3 regions of the Pandoraea sp. genome follow, and region 1 is predicted to be linked to each of the others. Evidence: predicted binding sites of a transcription regulator. Region 1 holds the regulator's gene; each other region holds the start of a gene.
What was found. The regulator FNR, encoded in region 1, switches genes on or off when oxygen is low (the NO sensors DNR and NnrR bind a similar motif). The targets are predictions, from matches to a motif close to TTGATNNNNATCAA.
Positions count from the first base shown of each region.

Region 2: the regulator FNR is predicted to act here: its motif matches at 935-948, upstream of ACE3UG_RS00365 (universal stress protein).
Region 3: the regulator FNR is predicted to act here: its motif matches at 875-888, upstream of ACE3UG_RS00335 (universal stress protein).

Region 1 is NZ_JAYRUC010000015.1:91,629-93,899, forward strand. Features, by position in the region: gene ACE3UG_RS13780 (nuclear transport factor 2 family protein) at 1-229, opposite strand, end outside; gene fnr (fumarate/nitrate reduction transcriptional regulator Fnr) at 456-1,184, opposite strand; gene scpB (SMC-Scp complex subunit ScpB) at 1,517-2,271, shown strand, end outside.
Region 2 is NZ_JAYRUC010000001.1:80,390-82,660, forward strand. Features, by position in the region: gene ACE3UG_RS00360 (zinc-dependent alcohol dehydrogenase family protein) at 1-7, opposite strand, end outside; gene ACE3UG_RS00365 (universal stress protein) at 33-875, opposite strand; gene ACE3UG_RS00370 (ATP-binding protein) at 1,105-2,271, shown strand, end outside.
Region 3 is NZ_JAYRUC010000001.1:72,603-74,873, forward strand. Features, by position in the region: gene ACE3UG_RS00330 (BON domain-containing protein) at 1-632, opposite strand, end outside; gene ACE3UG_RS00335 (universal stress protein) at 1,034-1,819, shown strand; gene ACE3UG_RS00340 (nitroreductase) at 1,944-2,271, opposite strand, start outside.

The DNA.
Region 1 (2,271 bases):
CGACTTGAAGCTGGCTGACCGTCACCTGTAGCCCGGCGTTGGCGAGAATCTGCTGCCAACTGGTGCGAACGGCCGCCGGGCCGACATGCCGTGGCCCCGACGGGTGAATGCAGGCGATCTCTTCATCTTCCGACCAGACCGCCATCAGCGCATCGGTATCACCGGCGCGAAGCGCCTCGTAGTATGCATGTTCGGCGTCTTCCGGACTCAGGAAAATGGCAGCGGGCATAATACGGCCTCCGTCGGGGTGATGCGCCGGACACCCGGTGTGCCGGCCGGCGAACGCGCCGATTATGGAGGGTTTGCCCGAGCTTGTCGAACGCTGGGATCGAGTCGCCGCCGACGAGCAACTCTTGATCTGGCGCAAGGCGACGCCAGGGCCGAAGCGGTAGCTTATCGGAAATGCAGAGCACCGACGACAGGCGAAGGCGCTCGGGCGCCCCCGCCGGCAAGCATCAGCAGGGAACGCCTGCGAGGCTTCGTAGCGCGGCCCCGTCGACGATCTTCACATGGCGCTGACGTATTTCGATCATGCCGTTCTGCGCAAAGCGCGAAAACAGACGGCTGACGGTTTCAAGCTTGAGACCGAGGAAGCTGCCGATTTCCTCGCGGCTCATGCGCAACACGAACTCGTTGGCTGAGTAGCCGCGCGCGGCAAGCCGCTCGGAGAGGTTGAGCAGGAAGACGGCCAGACGCTCTTCGGCGCGCATGGTGCCGAGCGTGAGCAGTTGCTGGTGCTTGTTGCGGATTTCCTGGCTCATGAGACGGTGCAGTTGACGTTGCAGCGTTGGCACCTGACGCGATAGCGTCTCCAGTTCGCCGAAGCGGGCAATGCACAGTTCGCTGTCTTCGAGCGCGATGGCGGCGGTCGGGTGACGATTGTCGGCGACAGCGTCCAGGCCAATCAGTTCGCCCTGAAGATGAAAGCCGACGACTTGTTCGCGCCCGTCGGACGCGGTGATGCAGCTTTTGAGTGAGCCGAAACGAATGCCGTAGACAGCGTTCAGATCATCATTGGCGTGATACAGCACGTCGCCCTTCTTGAGGCGTCGGCGCTCGTTCACGAGTGCATCCAGTCGTTCCAGCTCGGGCTCCGGAATGCCCACCGGCAGGCAGAACTGCCCAAGCGAGCATGTGGAACAACGGGGCTGAGCGATAGGAATGCGACCGATTTCTGTGGTCATGGGGGCCCCTGGCGATTTTTTTTGAGAGTCTACCATGGGGCGTTAGCCTATCGTTTTCCCCTGCGAAGTCGTCAGGATTTCGACGGCGCTTTACGCGCGTCGGTGTTTCAGTAATAATTGCGCACATACCGGACGTCCGTCTCGCCGCACTATCGGCCTGGGCGTTTTTTCCCGGCAGGTCGTTTCGAAGCATTCAGGTCGCGCCGCCGTCACTACGACCGAACACAATCGGGCGCGCGCTTATGCGAAGCGGTTACGACCGTTTCTCGTGTTCCAAGCATCCATTTATTCCTGATACCGGGTCGCCAAGCCCCCGGTCTGCTTAGTCGCACATGAATACCCAAGAGGCGAAACTCGTCCTCGAGACCGCGTTGATTTGCGCGCAGGAGCCGCTCAAGGTCGGCGATCTGCGCAAGCTCTTCAATGACGCTGTGTCCGGTGACACGGTGCGTGCGCTGCTCGAGGAAATCCGCGTGCAATGGGATGGCCGAGGTGTGGAGTTGGTGGCACTGGCCACCGGCTGGCGTTTCCAGAGCCGTCCGCGCATGCGTGAATACCTTGACCGTCTCAATCCGGAGAAGCCGCCGAAGTATTCGCGCGCCGTCATGGAGACGCTTGCGATCATTGCGTATCGTCAGCCGGTCACGCGTGGCGACATCGAAGAGATTCGCGGCGTGACGGTGAACACGCAGATCATCAAACAGCTTGAAGATCGTGGCTGGATCGAGGTCATCGGTCATCGCGATGTACCGGGGCGCCCCGGCCTGTATGCGACGACCAAGGACTTTCTCGACGATCTGGGCTTGCGCGCGCTCGATGCGCTGCCGCCACTCGAAGATCCGGCCGCGCAAGCGCAGATCGACCTGCTCGCGCAGCAGAACATCGAGTTCGGCGAGCGTGCCGAGGCCGACGCGGGAGATGAAACGTCGTCCGACGACATGCCCGTCGCGGATGTCGAGGCGTTGGCCCGCCTGGCGCAGTCGCGTGCCGACGACCTACCGCTGGCACAGGGGCTCCCGGCCGATCAGCGTCCGTTGCCGCCGCCGGACGATGCGCCAACCGACGACGCCTTGCTGGACGCTGTGAT
Region 2 (2,271 bases), on a different contig from region 1:
CTTTCATATCGAGACTCCATATTGGGGAAACGTCAGTGCGACATCAGGACCGGCACCGTCATGGTTTCGAGGAGCTTGCGCGTCACGCCACCGAGCACCCACTCCTGCACGCGCGAGTGGCCATAGCCGCCCATCACGATGAGATCGATGCTCATGTCGGCCGCTCGGGACAGCAGATCGTCGCCCACGGCGATGTCGTTCGCGCCGCGCTCGGGTGTGACTTCCACGTGAACGCCATGACGGGCAAAGAACAGACCGATATCGAGCCCTGGAATCGGCCCGAGGGGGTCCGTTCGGTCGCCTCGGTTAACGTGCATCACGTGCACGGTCTTGGCTGCGCACAGCAGTGGCATGGCGTCGGCGGCAGCGCGCGCAGCCTCGCGCCCGCCGTCCCAGGCGAGAAGAATATTGTCGAAGGACCGGGGTAACTTGCCTGCGTATGGCAGAATCAAGACCGGCCGGCCCCCGGCGAGCACGACCGATTCGACAAATCCCCGGGCGGGTGTCGTTTCGGGGTCCGTGCGGTCTTCCTGTCCGACGATCACCAGATCCGCGTAACGTGCATGGGTTTGCATCTCGCGATTTGGGTCGAGAGATGGCGTGATCCATTCGGGGCTCAGCGCTTGCCGGCGGCAGATCTCCATGAACATCTGCTCTGCGCGCTCAAGGCGCTGGGCGTCGCTCTCCGGCGGCGGTGGGGGTGGCAGCCCGGCGCCTGCAATATCGACGACATCGGGAAACCCCGGTGGGTGGAAGGGTAAGTAGATACCCGTCAGATGGGCGGGTAGCCGAGAAGCGAACTCGACGGCAAGCTCGACGCGTGCGCGGCATTGTTGACTGTTGTCGACGTGGACCAGCAACGTCCGGTAGGTCATGGCGGCTCTCCAGTGGGGGCGGTCACTCTCTACTGTAGTTCGGGGCTGGGCTGCGTCCGTTGACCCCGATCAAGCGCATGTCGGGTGGCGCCTGCATTGGGACATCCGGCGCGGCGGCGGCGCGCTGGCGTCGGGGGGCGACTTACGGACTGACGCCGATGGGCAATTTGCACCATCGGTGCTACAACGGCACGATCCACGGCACACGAACCGATAAGGGGCAAACCACATGGTCAAGTTGACGTTGCGCGCAGCGCTGCGATCCCTGCCGCGACAATCGGGCAGTTTCTTCTTCGCCCTGTTGTGTGCGATCTGCCTCACGCTGGCGGCGTGGAACTGGTATGCGGTGCGCACTGCCATGCAGGACAACGTCGAAGCACGATTCAACCTGCGTACGAGCGCCGCGACGGACAAACTCGCGATCACCCTGTCGGCGTATCGAGACGCCGTACACACCGCGCTGGACCGCCTCGCGACGGCGCCCCGGCCTGACGAAAAGGCATGGGTGTCCTATACGCAAAGCACGCGGCTCACCGAGCGCCTGCCCGGCTTGGTGACGTTTGCGGCCTGTGAGCGCGCCGGGAACACGATCGTGCGCAACGTCGCCTATTCGATTGGCGACGAGGCCGTGCTCGGGCCGAACGGTTCGATGGCACTGCCAAGCGGCGCCCAAACGGCAGGCAATGTCTTTGCGCTCACCGCACCGTCGACGGGACGTACATATCTGGTTTTCCTGTCCGACACGGCCCGGCCGTCGGTATGCGCGTATGCGGTCGCAGACGTCGATGCGCTCGTCCATGTTGCGGTTGGCTCACTGCTGCATGACATCACGTTGACGATCGCCATGAAGGACGGTGCAGGCCACGCCATTCCTGTGTTTGACAGTCTTTATCCGCGCGCGCCGAACCAACCCCGGCCGCCGGTCGAGTATCGATCTAACGTGAGCGTGTCGTACGCGGAAAAACCCGCCCTGTATCTCACCTACACCGCTTCTGGAGAGTTCGCCACGCTGCGTGGCGCCGGCGTCGTCAATGGAGTGCTCGCGCTGGGCATTGCGATGAGCGCCGCGACGGCGCTTGCGTGGGCACTCGCCTTGGTGCTGCGACGCCGTGCAAAACAGCACACCGAGCGTCGTGCGGTTGAAAACCGGCGATCGGAAGGTCGCCTTTTCAGCGTGATCCAATCCGTGCGCGAAGCCATCATTACCATCGACGCCCATCAGCGGATTCAGATCTTCAATCCCACGGCCGAAACCATCTTCAAATGCAGCGCGATGGAAGCGATTGGCGAGCCGCTCGCACGCTTCATTCCGGAGCGGTTTCGCCACGCGCACTATCAACACATCGACCGTTTCGGCATGACGGGCGTCTCGGAGCGCCTGATGGGACGTGGCAGG
Region 3 (2,271 bases), on a different contig from region 1:
ACGACGGCACACACCCCATGCGTGGTCATGGCCGCGCCCCGGATGGCTTCCTTTTCGGCCAGCGAATGCACCGTGCCTTTGAGGAGCACCTCGCCATTTCCCAATAACGAGATTTCAACGTGACGCGCTTCGCGCTGCGCCTGTCGCGCCAGCGCGGCCGCAATATGGCCGACGATTTCCGTTCGATGCGGTCCACTGAGCACCCGCATCTCGTTGATGACCCCCTTGACGCCGCGCAACGTACGAACAGCGCTCTCCGCCAGCACCCGCTGCGAATACGACTCGACGTCTCCCGCCAGCGTGACCCAACCGTTCTCGACCTTGACGTGCATGCCCTGTTCGGGCAAACCGGCATGCCATTTCAGAATGGCGAGCGCGGCTCTCGCGATATCGGTGTCGGTATGCCGGTCCTGGGAGGCGGGCTCGACCTCCAATCCGATCACGATGGCGCGGGCCCCCGCAACACGCGAAGCGACGCGCTCGGCCTCACATTTTTCATGGAAGCTCGCGACGTCTCCCGAGAGCGTTACGATGCCGTCCCTGACCTCGACGCCGATCTCGTTGGCGTGCACGTTGGTGTCGCGCGCCAGTTCGTCCATCACGTCGCGCTGCAGTTGAGAATCGGTCTTCATGAGGTGGGCTCCGTGCCAGGATGTCGGGGGTGTCGTTGCAGACTTCGCAGAAGTGGGTCACGCACCGGTTCATTTCACCTTAGCGGGTTGTGCTGTCTATTGCCCGCTTCTCTACGCACCGCTTGACTAGCGTCAATTTCCCCAAGCGCAACGCGTGCCGGGCGAGTTCGCTGTCCGATGCCGGCCAACGCCCCGGCACAGTCTCGACGCGAGCCGACGGCGTCGGCTTGCGCCACCCGACCTTGATTCGCATCAACTCGACGGCGGGATTGTCGCCGCCGCGCCGTGTCGGAGAGGTATAACAAAGCGTGCCTGCACACTATTGCGCGAAATCGCGCAGCGACGCGCAGGTGCTCTATGCGAGGAGGACGAAAATGAGCTTACGGAGAATTTGTGTCCATGTGGACGACACAGCAACGGGCGCCGCGCGCCTGCGCTTTAGCGGGCTGCTCGCCCACCAGCATGATGCCAGCCTCACTGGGCTCTACCTGCCCCACCGCCCGGGGAATGGCCATGCAGGGCAACCGGAGCCGTCCGGCGAGGGGCGCTCACCGACAGCGTTGCACGCGGCCGAGCATCTGTTCCAGGAAGTCTGTGCGGAACACAACATTGCCGGGGACTGGCATTCCCCTTACGGCGCGCCAACGGCGCTTCTCTCGAGCTTTGCCAAAGCCACCGATCTTTGCATCGTCGGTCAGCCGGATGCGCCCGGTGGCGTGGCCGCGCTCGGTGTCGACGGCATCGGCGACATCATCGTCTCGGCGGGCGTTCCCGTGCTGGGACTCCCCCACAACGTGACCCTGCCGCGCGAAATCCGCCGCATCGTGGTGGCGTGGAACGGCTCGCGCGAAGCGAGGCGCGCAATCGGTGACGCCTGGCAATTGCTAGGACGTGCGCAGGACATCTTCTTGGTGGGGATCAACCGTTTGCCAGCGGGCGACGATCCGTCACTCGCCGATATCGTCCATCTGATGGAAAAACATGGATTGCGCGCGCAAGCGGTATCGGTACGAGAAGACACCGAAGCCAGCGACGGCGTACAGTTGCTGGCCGTCTCCGAGCAATACGACGCCGACTTGCTCGTCATGGGCGCCTATGGGCACGGACCGACACGCGAGCGCGTCTTCGGCGGCGCAACACGCACGGTGCTCAAGCACATGTCCATTCCGGTGCTGCTCTCCCATTAATGCGCTCCGGCGGGTACGGCACCTCAACGCGCCCATTGACGACATCGACGTCCGAGTCATTCGGCGCGCCGACGCCCTGACACCCTGACGCCCGTTGCTGATCGGGGCAATGCCGCCGAGTCGGTTACGACACCACCGACTCGAGCGCGCGACGTGGCGTATGCGCCTGCAAGGGGCCGCGCCCCACGCGCAGCAAGAGTTGCGGATAGCCGACGCTCCCCGCCATCGCGCCGACGGCCTCGCGTAACGTGTCGATTTCGATGGGCTGATTGAGAAACGACGCATACATCCCCTGAGCCGTCAGGGTGAGCAACACCCGCTGCATCGCCTGCCCCGTCAGAAGCCAACTTTCAGGGCCGTCCGAGGTCGTCGCAAGACACACCAGCAAGGGCGAACCTTGAACCAGACGACGATGGCTGGCGGCAATACCGCCACCGACATCGAACGTGCGA